One region of the Ectopseudomonas hydrolytica genome, then DNA from elsewhere that is predicted to be linked to it. Evidence: predicted binding sites of a transcription regulator. Region 1 holds the regulator's gene; each other region holds the start of a gene.
What was found. The regulator sigma-54, encoded in region 1, starts transcription at its own class of promoters, with help from an activator protein. The targets are predictions, from matches to a motif close to ANTGGCATNNANNTTGCTNT.
Positions count from the first base shown of each region.

Region 1 (3,203 bases):
TCCGCGCATCGACATGGTCATCCAGCCGAAGAACAAACCCGCGGACCAGCAGGCAGAGCAGTAATGGCCATTCTCAAAGCCCAACACCTGGCGAAAAGCTACAAGAGCCGCCAGGTCGTGCGCGACGTCAGCCTGAGCATCGAAAGCGGCCAGATCGTCGGCCTGCTTGGCCCCAACGGCGCCGGCAAGACCACCTGCTTCTACATGATCGTCGGCCTGGTACGCGCCGATCAGGGCCGCGTGCTGATCGACGACCTCGACGTCAGCCATCAGCCGATGCACGGTCGCGCCCGTGCCGGCATCGGTTATCTGCCGCAGGAAGCCTCGATCTTTCGCAAGCTGTCGGTGACCGACAACATCATGGCGATCCTTGAGACGCGCAAGGACCTGGACCGCGCCGGGCGTCAGGCAGAGCTGGAGAACCTGCTGCAGGAGTTCCACATCCACCATATCGCCGACAGCCTGGGCATGAGCCTGTCCGGCGGCGAGCGGCGCCGCGTGGAAATCGCCCGCGCCCTGGCCACCAACCCCAAGTTCATCCTGCTCGACGAGCCCTTTGCCGGCGTCGACCCGATCTCGGTGGGCGACATCAAGCAGATCATCCATCACCTCAAGGCCAAGGGCATCGGCATCCTGATCACCGATCACAACGTGCGCGAAACCCTGGATATCTGCGAAACCGCCTATATCGTCAACGATGGCCAGCTGATCGCCGAGGGCGATGCGCAGACCATCCTCGCCAACCAGACGGTGAAAGAGGTTTACCTGGGCCACGAGTTCCGCCTGTAGGCTGCCCGCTGTTTCGCTACAGAAATATGGCAGCCTCTAGGCAAAGCCCAGAAGTTCAGGCATATAATTTGCTTCCTGGCGGCGCTTCGGCGCCCTGATGTGGAAGGCGTAACTCGCCAGTAAATTAAGGTCTGCAATGAAACCATCGCTAGTCCTCAAGATGGGCCAGCAGCTGACGATGACCCCGCAGCTGCAACAGGCTATCCGCCTCCTCCAGTTGTCGACCCTGGACCTGCAACAGGAAATCCAGGAAGCCCTGGAATCCAACCCCATGCTCGAGCGCCAGGAAGACGGCGACGACTTCGACAACAGCGACCCCATGGCCGACGGCGCAGAGAGCGCCCCCCCTTCCCCGGCCAAGGAAGAGAGCTACCAGGAAACCGCGCCGACGGTGGACAACCTGGAAGAGGGCGAATGGGGCGAACGCATCCCCAACGAGCTGCCGGTCGACACCGCCTGGGAAGACATCTACCAGACCAGCGCCAGCAGCCTGCCGAGCAATGACGACGACGAGTGGGATTTCACCACCCGTACTTCCAGCGGCGAGAGCCTGCAGAGCCATCTGCTCTGGCAGCTGAACCTGGCCCCCATGTCGGACAAGGACCGGCTGATCGCCGCCACCCTGATCGACTGCATCAACAACGACGGCTACCTGGAAGAATCGCTCGAAGAAGTCACCGACTCCTTCGACCCCGAGCTGGACATCGAGCTGGACGAAGTGGAAGTGGTGCTGCACCGCATCCAGCAGTTCGAACCCGCCGGCATCGGCGCGCGCAACCTGCGTGAATGCCTGCTGCTGCAACTGCGCCAGCTGCCCGCCAAAACACCCTGGCTCAGTGAAACCCAGCGCGTGGTCAGCGACTATCTGGAACTGCTCGGCAGCCGCGACTACGCCCAGCTGATGCGCCGCACCAAACTCAAGGAAGACGAGCTCAAGCAGGTCATCGACCTGATCCAGCGCCTCAATCCGCGCCCGGGTTCGCAGATCGAATCCAGCGAGCCGGAATACGTGGTGCCGGACGTGATCGTACGCAAGCACAACGACCGCTGGCTGGTGGAACTGAACCAGGAGGCGATGCCGCGCCTGCGCGTCAACCCGCAGTATGCCGGCTTCGTCAAACGCGCCGACTCCAGCGCCGACAACACCTTCATGCGCAATCAGTTGCAGGAGGCGCGCTGGTTCATCAAGAGCCTGCAGAGCCGCAACGAGACGCTGATGAAGGTGGCCACGCAGATCGTCGAGCATCAGCGCGGCTTCCTCGACTATGGCGACGAGGCGATGAAGCCTCTGGTTCTGCACGATATCGCCGAGGCGGTGGGCATGCACGAGTCGACCATCTCACGCGTCACCACACAGAAGTTCATGCACACCCCGCGTGGCATTTACGAGCTGAAATATTTCTTCTCCAGCCATGTCAGCACCTCCGAGGGCGGCGAATGCTCGTCCACCGCGATCCGCGCCATCATCAAGAAACTGGTCGCCGCAGAAAACGCGAAAAAGCCGTTGAGCGACAGCAAGATCGCTGGTTTACTGGAGGCACAAGGCATCCAAGTCGCCCGTCGGACGGTCGCCAAGTACCGCGAGTCCCTCGGCATAGCGCCCTCCAGTGAGCGCAAGCGACTGATGTAGGCCAGATCGACTGGAGACCCCAGGTCCCAGGCCAACGTGTTCCGGCGGCGGGTCGCACATGACCCGTCTCTTACACAAGGCAACAAGGAGAAAGCGGTATGCAAGTCAACATCAGTGGACATCAGCTGGATGTGACCGACGCCCTGCGTGACTATATCGGCGAGAAACTGGGCCGACTGGAACGCCACTTCGACAAGATCACCAACGTTCAGGTGACCATGGAGGTCGAGAAACTCAAGCAGAAGATCGAAGCCACCCTGCACGTCGCCGGCGGCGAAGTCGTCGCCAACGCAGAACACCAGGACATGTACGCAGCCATCGACCTGCTGGCCGACAAACTCGACCGTCAACTCATCAAGCACAAGGAAAAGCAGCTCGAACGCCTGCAAGGCGCCACGGCCCGCTGACATTCCCCATCCATGATCCGACTTGAAAACATCCTGACCCCCGGCCGTTCCCTGGTGAACGTGCCGGGCGGCAGCAAGAAACGCGTGCTCGAACAGATCGCCAACCTGGTGGCGCGCGACCTGCCCGACCTGGACGCCCAGGATATCTTCGAAAGCCTTATCGCCCGCGAGAAGCTCGGTTCCACCGGCTTCGGCAACGGCATCGCCATTCCCCACTGCCGCCTGGCCGGCTGCAGTGCTCCGATCAGCGCCGTGCTGCACCTGGAGACCGCCGTCGACTTCGACGCCATCGACGGTGCGCCGGTGGATCTGCTGTTCGTCCTGTTGGTACCGGAAGCGGCAACCGATGCCCATCTGGAGCTGCTGCGCCAGATCGC
Region 1 covers NZ_CP099397.1:991,959-995,161, reverse strand. Annotated here, with positions in the region: gene lptA (lipopolysaccharide transport periplasmic protein LptA) at 1-64, shown strand, start outside; gene lptB (LPS export ABC transporter ATP-binding protein) at 64-789, shown strand; gene L1F06_RS04475 (RNA polymerase factor sigma-54) at 926-2,419, shown strand; gene hpf (ribosome hibernation-promoting factor, HPF/YfiA family) at 2,518-2,826, shown strand; gene ptsN (PTS IIA-like nitrogen regulatory protein PtsN) at 2,839-3,203, shown strand, end outside.

Region 2 (3,203 bases), 2.3 Mb from region 1:
CGATCAACGGCAACGGCTTCTTCGTCACCAGCAACAACGGCGAGATCAGCTACACCCGTGCCGGCTACTTCGGTACCGACCGCGAAGGCTTCATGGTGAACAACTTCGGTTATCGCCTGCAGGGCTATACGGTCGATGCCAATGGCAACCTGCAGAACGGTGTGGTCAGCGACCTGCGCATCCAGACCGCGAACCAGGAGCCGCGCGCCACCGCCAACCTGGCCCAGACCTTCAACCTCAACTCCAACAACGTGGTGCCGACTACCGTACCGTTCGATCCGACCGATCCGACTTCGTACAATTCGTCGACCTCGACCAACATCTATGACACGCAGGGCAACTCCCACGTGTTCACCCAGTACTTCGTCAAGACCGGGCCCAACACCTGGACCATGAACGTGCTGATCGATGGGCGAAACCCGGATGATCCGACGCTGACGACTCCTTCGAGTGTCGATCTGCAGTTCACCACTGCCGGTCAGCTGGATATCCCGGCGTTGGTTGGCTCCACCCCCACCGGCTTCACCGTGGCCGCTGACGGCACCATCAGCCTGAGCACCTGGGTACCGGCCGCGCCGGACAACTCGGTACCGCCGGTATGGAGCCCGAACGGGGCCGCGGCCAACGCGGCCGGGATCACCATCGATGTGCGCCAGTCCACCCAGTTCGCCAGCTCCTTCGCGGTCAACCGGGTCAGTCAGGATGGCTATACCACTGGCCAGCTGGCGGGGCTGGAAATCGACGATACCGGGGTGATCTTCGCGCGCTACACCAATGGCCAGTCCAAGGTGCAGGGCCAGGTGGTGCTGGCCAACTTCGCCAACGTGCAGGGTCTCACTCCGGTGGGCAAGACCGCCTGGGTGCAGTCCTTCCAGTCCGGCGAGCCGGTAGTCGGCACACCTCGCGCCGGTACCCTGGGTGCGCTGCAGGCCGGTGCTCTGGAGGACTCCAACGTCGAGCTTTCCGATCAGCTGGTGAACCTGATCGTGGCCCAGCGCAACTACCAGGCCAACGCCAAGACCATCGAAACCGAAAGCGCCATCACCCAGACCATCATCAACCTGCGTTGATGAGGGCACGCTGCACATCCTGCGCGCTGCGGATGTGAGGCGGGTTCGCCGACGGCGGCAAAGCGGCAAGCCAGGCTTGCCGCTTTGCCGTTGCGGAGCCGGCAAAACCTCGCCGCCAGGGTCTCCGCTGTTTTCTCGATTTAATAAAAAGCACTTTTAAATCAGTAGCTTGTAGTGATTTTTAGAGGCTGGCACGGCGCTTGCTGTATTGCTTGCAAAGAGCCAAGGGCCCGTCGCCCACTCGGAGAATCACCATGGACAAGATGCTGTACGTCTCCATGACCGGAGCGCAGAACAACACACTCGCTCTGCGTGCGCATGCCAACAACCTGGCCAACGTTTCCACCTCGGGCTTTCGCCGCGACTTCGAGCAGGCGCGTTCCATGCCGCTGTTCGGCGAAAGCTATCCGGCGCGGGTATTTGCCATGAGCGAGCGGCCGGGCACCGATTTTCGTGCCGGTTCGCTGCAGGAAACCGGCCGCGATCTGGACGTTGCCATCGGCGGCAAAGGTTGGATCGCGGTGCAGGCGCCCGACGGCAGCGAAGCCTATGTGCGTACCGCCAGCCTGAACATCGATGCGCTCGGCGTGCTGCGCACCGGCAATGGCTTGCCGGTCATGGGCAATGCCGGGCCGATTGCCGTGCCGCCGGAGCAGAAGGTGGAGATCGGCCAGGACGGCACCATCAGCATTCGCGCCCTGGGTGAGAACCCCAACGTGCTGGCCGAGGTGGACCGCATCAAGCTGGTCAACCCGGATCCGAAGAGCCTGGAGAAGGGCGCCGACGGCCTGATCCGGGTCAAGGGCCAGCCCGAGGTGGAGGCCGATGCCACGGTGCAGGTGACTTCGGGCTTCCTCGAGGCGAGCAACGTCAACGCCGTGGAAGAAATGACCGCCATCCTTTCCCTGTCCCGCCAGTTCGAGCTGTCGGTAAAGATGATGCGCACCGCCGAAGACAACGCCTCGGCCATGGCGCGGGTTTTGCAAATTAGCTAATTACCAGCACGCGGCGCCGTAAAACCGGCACCCGAGGAGAATCGATATGCTTCCGGCACTGTGGGTCAGCAAGACCGGTCTGTCCGCCCAGGACATGAACCTGACCACCATTTCCAACAACCTGGCCAACGTCGCGACCACCGGCTTCAAGCGCGATCGCGCTGAGTTCGAGGATCTGCTGTATCAGATCCGTCGCCAGCCGGGTGGCCAGTCCAGCCAGGACAGCGAACTGCCGTCCGGCCTGCAGCTGGGTACCGGTGTACGCGTGGTCGGCACGCAGAAGATCTTCACCGCCGGCAGTCTGCAGACCACCGAGCAGCCGCTGGACATGGCGATCAATGGCCGCGGCTTCTTCCAGATCCTGCAGCCGGACGGCACCGTCTCCTATACCCGCGACGGCAGCTTCCACCTCAACTCCGACGGCCAGATCGTGACCTCCCAGGGGTTCGCCCTGGAGCCGGCCATCGTGCTGCCGAACGAGGTGCGCACCTTCACCGTCGGCGAGGACGGCACCGTCTCGGTGACCACCGCTGGCAATCCGCAGCCGCAGATCATCGGCAACATCCAGCTGGCCGACTTCGTCAACCCGGCCGGCCTTGAAGCCATCGGCAACAACCTGTTCCTGGAGACCGGTTCCAGCGGCGCGCCGCAGGTGGGCAACCCGGGCCTCAATGGCCTCGGCACCACCCTGCAGAACACCCTGGAAAACTCCAACGTCAGCGTGGTGGAAGAACTGGTGAACATGATCACCACCCAACGCGCCTATGAAATGAACTCCAAGGTGATTTCCACCGCCGATCAGATGCTGTCCTTCGTGACGCAGAACCTCTGATCCTTTTGACTCTGTTGTGAACGCCGCGAGGTAGTGGTTATGAACCGGCAAGTTTTCTGTTTCCCCCTGTTGGCTGGCCTGCTGCTCAGCACTGGCTGCGTGGCGCCGACAGCCAAGCCGGACGACCCTTATTACGCGCCGGTGCTGCCGCGCACGCCGCTGCCGGCTGCGCAGAACAACGGCTCGATCTACCAGGCCGGCTTCGAGAATGGTCTGTACGACGACCGCAAGGCGTTCCGTGTCGGTGACATCATCACCATCACCCTCAACGAGCGTACCCAGGCCAGCAAGAACGCCAACAGCAAC
Region 2 covers NZ_CP099397.1:3,255,645-3,258,847, reverse strand. Annotated here, with positions in the region: gene flgE (flagellar hook protein FlgE) at 1-1,070, shown strand, start outside; gene L1F06_RS15140 (flagellar basal body rod protein FlgF) at 1,325-2,065, shown strand; gene flgG (flagellar basal-body rod protein FlgG) at 2,112-2,897, shown strand; gene flgH (flagellar basal body L-ring protein FlgH) at 2,937-3,203, shown strand, end outside.
Region 2: a site for sigma-54 is predicted at 1,258-1,277, ahead of L1F06_RS15140 (flagellar basal body rod protein FlgF). Genes of this name have one in related genera too.

Region 3 (3,203 bases), 1.1 Mb from region 1:
CCTCGCTTCATCCCTTTGCTCTTTTTTCAGACGATCGGTTGCTTTGTGATGGCTTCATGGCATCAAAATTGCCGGCATGATCACCCTCCCAGCATGTCGTGCATGGCAATGATCTGTTCGGCCACCTGGATCAGCTTCTGCTGGCGACTCATGGCCTGCCGGCGCATCAGGGTATAGGCCTCCTCTTCGTTGCAGCTCTTCATTTTCATCAGCAGCCCCTTGGCCAGCTCGACGCGCTTGCGCTCGGCCAGCTGGGCGTCGCGCGCCTGCAGTTGGGCGCGCAACGCCTGATCGCTCTCGAAGCGGGCCATGGCCACGTCGAGAATCGGCTGCAGGCGCTGGGCGTGGATGCCCTCGACTATGTAGGCGCTGACACCACTCTGGATCGCCTGGCGCATCACGCCGGGATCGTGCTCGTCGGTGAACATGACGATCGGGCGCGGCTGGTCACGGCTGACCAGTACCACCTGTTCCATCACGTCACGGCCGGGCGACTCGGTGTCGATCAGGATCACGTCGGGGCGTACGGCCTCCACGCGCTCAGGCAGGTCGATGGTCAGCCCGGACTCGTCGATCACCTCGAAGCCGGCTTCGATGAGGGCGGACTTGAGGCGGCCGACCTTCTTCGGGGTGTCGTTGATCAGCAGGATACGCAGCATCGGTGACTCTCCAGAGCGGTTACAGGGCGACGGCGGGGCTGTCGGCCAGGGCGTGGAGGCGAAAGCTGCGGGCGTAGGCGACAGGGTCGCTGCCATCCCAGCAACTGCCGTCCCGCAGCATGGAACTGCGCATCTCCGCGGGGACGGGGATCTTGAGCGCCTCGGCGGCCTGTCGGTAGAGATTCAGTTGCTGCACCTGGCGAGCCACGCCCAGGTAGTCGGGGTCGCTGCGCAGCAGGCCCCAGCGCCGAAACTGGGTCATGAACCACATGGCGTCGGACAGGTAGGGCATGTTCACGGCGCCCTCGCCGTGAAAGCGCAGCGGGTGGGCATCCTGCCAGGCATGCCCCAGGCCATCCTGATACTGGCCGAGAAAGCGCGGAGTGATGACCGAGGCCGGTGCGTCGACGTAATCGCTGCCGCTGAGCAACTGGGCGGTGCTGCGCTTGTTCTCCTCGCTCTGATCGATGAAGCGCGCGGCATCGAGCACCGCCATGATCAGTGCGCGAGCGGTATTGGGATTCTGCTCGGCAAACGCGCGCCTGCAGCCCAGCACCTTTTCCGGATGATCCGGCCAGATCGCCTGGATGGTGGTGACGGTGCAGCCAAGCTGCTCATCGACGGCCTTGGCGGTCCAGGGTTCGCCAACGCAGAAACCGTCGATGCGCTTGGCCACCAGGTGTTCGATCATCTGCGGCGGTGGCACCACCACGCTGTCCACATCGCGCAGCGGGTGGATGCCCTGGCTGGCCAGCCAGTAGTAAAGCCACATGGCATGGGTGCCAGTGGGGAAGGTCTGCGCGAAGGTCAGTCGCGCTTCATTTTGGTGCACATGCTGGTGCAGTGCTTCGCCGCTGGTCACGCCGGCGCTTTGCAGCGTGTGCGACAGGTTGATGCTCTGGCCGTTCTGGTTCAGCCCCATGAGCACCGCCATGTCGGTTGCCGCGGCGCCACCGAGGCCGAGCTGCACGCCGTAGATCAAGCCGTACAGGCTGTGGGCGGCGTCCAGCTCGCCGCTGAGCAGGCGGTCGCGCAGGCCGGCCCAGGAGGCCTGGCGCTGCAGTTTGAGGCTCAGGCCGTACTTCTCGGCGAAGCCCTGGGTGGCGGCCACTATCACCGAGGCGGAGTCGCTCAGGGCCATGAAGCCGATGTTCAGCGCGCTCTTTTCCGGTGCATCGCTGCCGCCGACCCAGGCCAGGGCGTCGCCGCGAGGGATATGCTGTTCGCTCATGTCGCTTCCTTCATCCACGCAATGGGTGTCGAGCCGCCGGCTGGCGTCCGCCTGGCGGCGGAAGGCGCACAAAAAAGGCGTCGTACCGATCACGGCTTTAGAGGCCGAGTTCGAATACGACGCCGTTGTCGTTCGGGCCTTATCCGCCGCCGGAGAGGCTCACTGCCTGGAGAGAAAGCAAGGCATATGCCAGTGCTCAGAACGGTACGCGGTTGGCTGAGGTGTTCAGCGTTCCAGCATCTGTTTCACGTTGCTTTGCGGAATCTGCTGCTTGCGACCTTCGCTGTCGGTGAATTCGAGCATGCCGGTGTCCTTGTCCAGGCGTGGCTTGCCGTCACTGGTCAGCATCTGGCCGTCGGTGGTGGTGATGATGTACTCGCTGCTGCAACCGGCCAGGCCGAACAGGCACAGGGCGGCGATGATCCATGGCTTCATGACGTGCTCCTGAATGGTTGTCGGGGGGCTCCCACTTCGAAAGGTAGACGGTGGCGCAACGGCTGCAAGCCGGATGCGGCCGGGGGCTTTGCGCGCATAAAAAAAAGCCCCGCACTAGGCGGGGCTCTTCTTGCAACGCTGGGATCAGGCCTGAACGACCGGGATCTTGGCGTTGGCCGCGGCTTCACGGAAGTCGGCGATCTGGTCGAAGCTCAGGTAGCGGTAGATGTCGCCAGCCATGCTGTCGATATCCTTCGCGTAGGCCATGTACTCCTCGACGGTCGGCAGCTTGCCGAGAATCGAAGCGACTGCCGCCAGTTCGGCGGAGGCCAGGTACACGTTGGCGCCATCGCCCAGACGGTTCGGGAAGTTACGGGTGGAGGTCGAGACCACGGTGGAGTTGGCAGCCACACGTGCCTGGTTACCCATGCACAGCGAGCAGCCCGGCATCTCCATGCGTGCACCGGCCTTGCCGTAGATGCCGTAGTAGCCTTCTTCGGTCAGCTGGTGCGCGTCCATCTTGGTCGGCGGCGACAGCCACAGACGAGTCGGGATACCGCCCTTGACCTTGTCCAGCAGCTTGCCGGCAGCGCGGAAGTGGCCGATGTTGGTCATGCACGAACCGATGAACACTTCGTCGATCTTGTCGCCGGCCACGGTGGACAGCAGACGGGCGTCGTCCGGGTCGTTCGGGGCGCACAGGACGGGCTCCTTGAGCTCGGCCAGGTCGATTTCGATGACTTCGGCGTACTCGGCGTCCTTGTCGGCTTCCATCAGCACCGGGTTGGCCAGCCAGGCTTCCATCGCCTGGGCACGACGCTCCAGGGTGCGGGCATCGCCGTAGCCTTCGCTGATCATCCAGCGCAGCAGGGTGATGT
Region 3 covers NZ_CP099397.1:2,139,265-2,142,467, forward strand. Annotated here, with positions in the region: gene L1F06_RS09870 (ANTAR domain-containing response regulator) at 81-659, opposite strand; gene L1F06_RS09875 (CmpA/NrtA family ABC transporter substrate-binding protein) at 679-1,890, opposite strand; gene L1F06_RS09880 (YgdI/YgdR family lipoprotein) at 2,116-2,325, opposite strand; gene acnB (bifunctional aconitate hydratase 2/2-methylisocitrate dehydratase) at 2,470-3,203, opposite strand, start outside.
Region 3: a site for sigma-54 is predicted at 2,065-2,084, ahead of L1F06_RS09875 (CmpA/NrtA family ABC transporter substrate-binding protein). Genes of this name have one in related genera too.

Region 4 (3,203 bases), 1.6 Mb from region 1:
AGTTGAGGATGTTCCAGCCGATGCCCATGTCGTTGGGGCCGTTGTCGTAGAAAGGGTCGGCGAACAGCACCAGGGCGGCCTGCCAGGTGCTCAAAGGCCCGGGCAGGCCCTCGCTGTACTGCGCCAGCAGCGACCAGAAGCCGATGAAGGCGAGGATACCCAGCAGCGGAGCGATGCCGGCCTTGAACAGCGTGGCGAGGGTTTGCGCGTCGGGTAGCCGCGTCGCAAGGCTTGCGCGCGGCTTGGCGACTGGGGGTAATGGCGTTTTCAGGGGCGCATTCATGGTCACCTCCGATCAGGCTTTGATGGCGAAGGAATCGGCATAGGCGGCCGGGTTGCTGCCGTCCCAGACCACACCGTCGATCAGTGTGCTGCTGCGCAACGGGCTGCTTGGCACCGCCAGTTTCAGCGCGCCGGCGGCCTCAGCGTAGAGCGCGGTCTGGTTGATCTGCGCAGCCACGGCGGCGTAATCCGGTGCGTCCTTGAGCAGGCCCCAGCGCTTGAACTGGGTGAGGAACCACATGCCGTCGGAGTGATAGGGGAAGTTGACGCTGCCGTCCTTGCAGAAGGCCATGGCGTGCTCGTCCTTCCAGTTGTTGCCCAGGCCATCTTCATACTGCGCAAGGAAGCGTGGCTCGATCACCTGCACCGGGGCGTTGACGTAGGCCTTGCCGGAAATCAGCTTGGCGGTGCTCTTGCGGTTCTCCTCGCTGGCCTCGATGAAGCGGCTGGCGTCGAGAATGGCCATGATCAGCGCGCGCGCTGCGTTGGGATACTGCTCGATAAAGGCGCGGGTGGTGCCGAGCACCTTCTCCGGGTGGTCCGGCCAGATCTGCTGGGTGGTGGTGGCGGTGAAGCCGATTTTGTCGAAGATCGCCCGCGCGCCCCAGGGTTCGCCGACGCAGAAGCCGTCCATGTTGCCGACGCGCATGTTGGCGACCATCTGCGGTGGTGGCACGACGATGGTCTTCACGTCGCTCATGGGGTTGATGCCCAGGCTGGCGAGCCAGTAGTACAGCCACATGGCGTGGGTGCCGGTGGGGAAGGTCTGGGCGAAGGTCAGCGGGTTGCCGCCTTTCTTCACGTGCTCGGCCAGTTGCGCGCCGTTGGTCACACCGGCGTCGCGCAACTGTTTGGAAAGCGTGATGGCCTGGCCGTTCTGGTTCAGGCCCATGAGCACCGCCATGTCCTTCTGCGGGCCGGCCAGGCCGAGCTGGGCGCCGTACATCATGCCGTAAAGCACATGGGCAGCGTCCAGTTCGCCGGTGTTGAGCTTGTCGCGCACGCCGGCCCAGGAGGCCTCCTTGCTCGGGTTGATGGTCAGGCCATATTTCTCGCCGAAACCCTGTGTCGCGGCTACCACCACCGAGGCGCAATCGGTCAGTGGAATGAAGCCAACCGTCAGCGCGGCCTTCTCCGGTGCGTCGGAGCCGGCGGCCCAGGCCGCGCTGCGCAGCGAAGCGGGGGCGGACAGGCCGAGCGCGGCGATACCGCTCACGGCGCCGGCCAGGGCGATGGATTGCTTGAGGAAGTTGCGGCGGCTGGTGTCCAGCGGCTTGTTCGAATCACGATCGGTCATGGGTCTAATCCTTGTCAGGCGCATAAACAAAAACGGCGTACGCCAGGCCACCTCAAATGAGAGGGAGGTGACCTGACGGACGCCGTTGTCCGTGATCCTCGGCCCGCCGCCGTTGGCGTGCTACGCAGGATGGTTGACAGTGACTTAGCAAGGGGCTTGCCAGCTTTCACGTATAACAGCCGAGCAGCACCATGCGGCGCCTGGCAGGTAGAGGCTGGATACAAGCCGGCCAGCAGCTAACCGTTTTTAATCAAGAAGTTGCAGATGCTTGTTGAGGTCGATTGACAGCATGCGCGGCGAGCGAGCGCGCGGCTCGCCCTGCATGTTTCTGAGCCAATGCCGTGCATGGGCAGGCGACGCTGAGCCTTTTTGGTTCGCCTGGAAGGCTCAGGAAGCCGGTTGAACGCGCGCCTCCTCGACGAAATCGCGCAGCCAGCGCAGCACTTCGACGGCTTCCCAGCGGGCCGGATCGAACAATGCATAGGCCAGCCCCTGGTAGCCGACCACGTCCAGCTGGCGGTGGTAGCCGGCGCGCTGCAGCAGGGCCTCGATCTCGGCGAAGCAGGTATTGAAGTGCTGACGATTGAAGGGGGTGCGGCTCTCGGTGACGATGCCCTCGAGCTGCAGCTCCTCGACCATCTCGCGCACCCGCTCCAGCGGCATGCGGTTCACCCGGTGTTTCAACTGCAGTACGTCCAGCATGGTAGCGCTCCTGTGCAAAAGGTCATTTACCTGTGATGCCAAGCCTAATCTAAAAATACTGTACAAATAAACAGTATTGAGGAATAGTAAGGCCACTGCAGACCTGTCCGCCCGCAAGACGGGCGCCTTGCGAGAGGAGAATTGGCAATGCAACAGATGCTGATGACGATTGTGCTATCGGTCTTCCTGTACGGCTGCGCTCAGCCCCAGGTCGAGCGACCGCAGGCCAATGGCGCGTACCTGGTGATCGAGGGCGAGCAGGCCTGGGCCGTGCTGGTGTCCGATGGTCGCAGAGTGGAGGAGGTTGGCCGGGTGCTGGATGTGATTCGCCTACCCAGCCATCATTCCAACATCGCCGCCAGTTACGTGATCGACACCCCCAACTGCGGCAAGCTGCAATGGCTGACCGAGCGACATGGCGCCGCGGAGGGTGAAACCACGCTGCTGCCCGCCGCCTTCAACGAACAACTGGGCAACCCCAACTGCGTATTGAACCAGGGGCTCAGCCGGGCCTGGACGGCGCTGGACTATTCCGGCTGAGCGCAGCGCGCCCCGACATTCGACAGCCGAGACGCGCAAAGAAAAAAGCGCCGCGACCTTAACGGAAGCGGCGCTTTTCATTTATGCGTCAGCGCGTGCTTACAGCAGGTGTTGCTTGTCCATCTCGATGGCGGCGTCGAGGGTTTCCAGCAGCGCCTTGCGCACCTTCAGCTTGGTGTTCTTGTGCGCGGTCATGTTGATCTTCTTCATCTGCTGCGCCACTGCCTGAGCGGTGGCCAACAGTTGCTCGGCCGGCACGATCTTGTCGAGGAAGCCGGCATCCACTGCACCGGCAGGGTCGAACATCTCGCCATTAATCACCGAACGATGGAAGGCGGATTTGCGCAGACGGTCGCGGGCCAGCTCGATGCCGACATGGTGC
Region 4 covers NZ_CP099397.1:2,641,847-2,645,049, reverse strand. Annotated here, with positions in the region: gene ntrB (nitrate ABC transporter permease) at 1-283, opposite strand, end outside; gene L1F06_RS12245 (CmpA/NrtA family ABC transporter substrate-binding protein) at 296-1,579, opposite strand; gene L1F06_RS12240 (hypothetical protein) at 1,967-2,281, opposite strand; gene L1F06_RS12235 (hypothetical protein) at 2,429-2,821, shown strand; gene L1F06_RS12230 (crotonase/enoyl-CoA hydratase family protein) at 2,921-3,203, opposite strand, start outside.
Region 4: a site for sigma-54 is predicted at 1,724-1,743, ahead of L1F06_RS12245 (CmpA/NrtA family ABC transporter substrate-binding protein). Genes of this name have one in related genera too.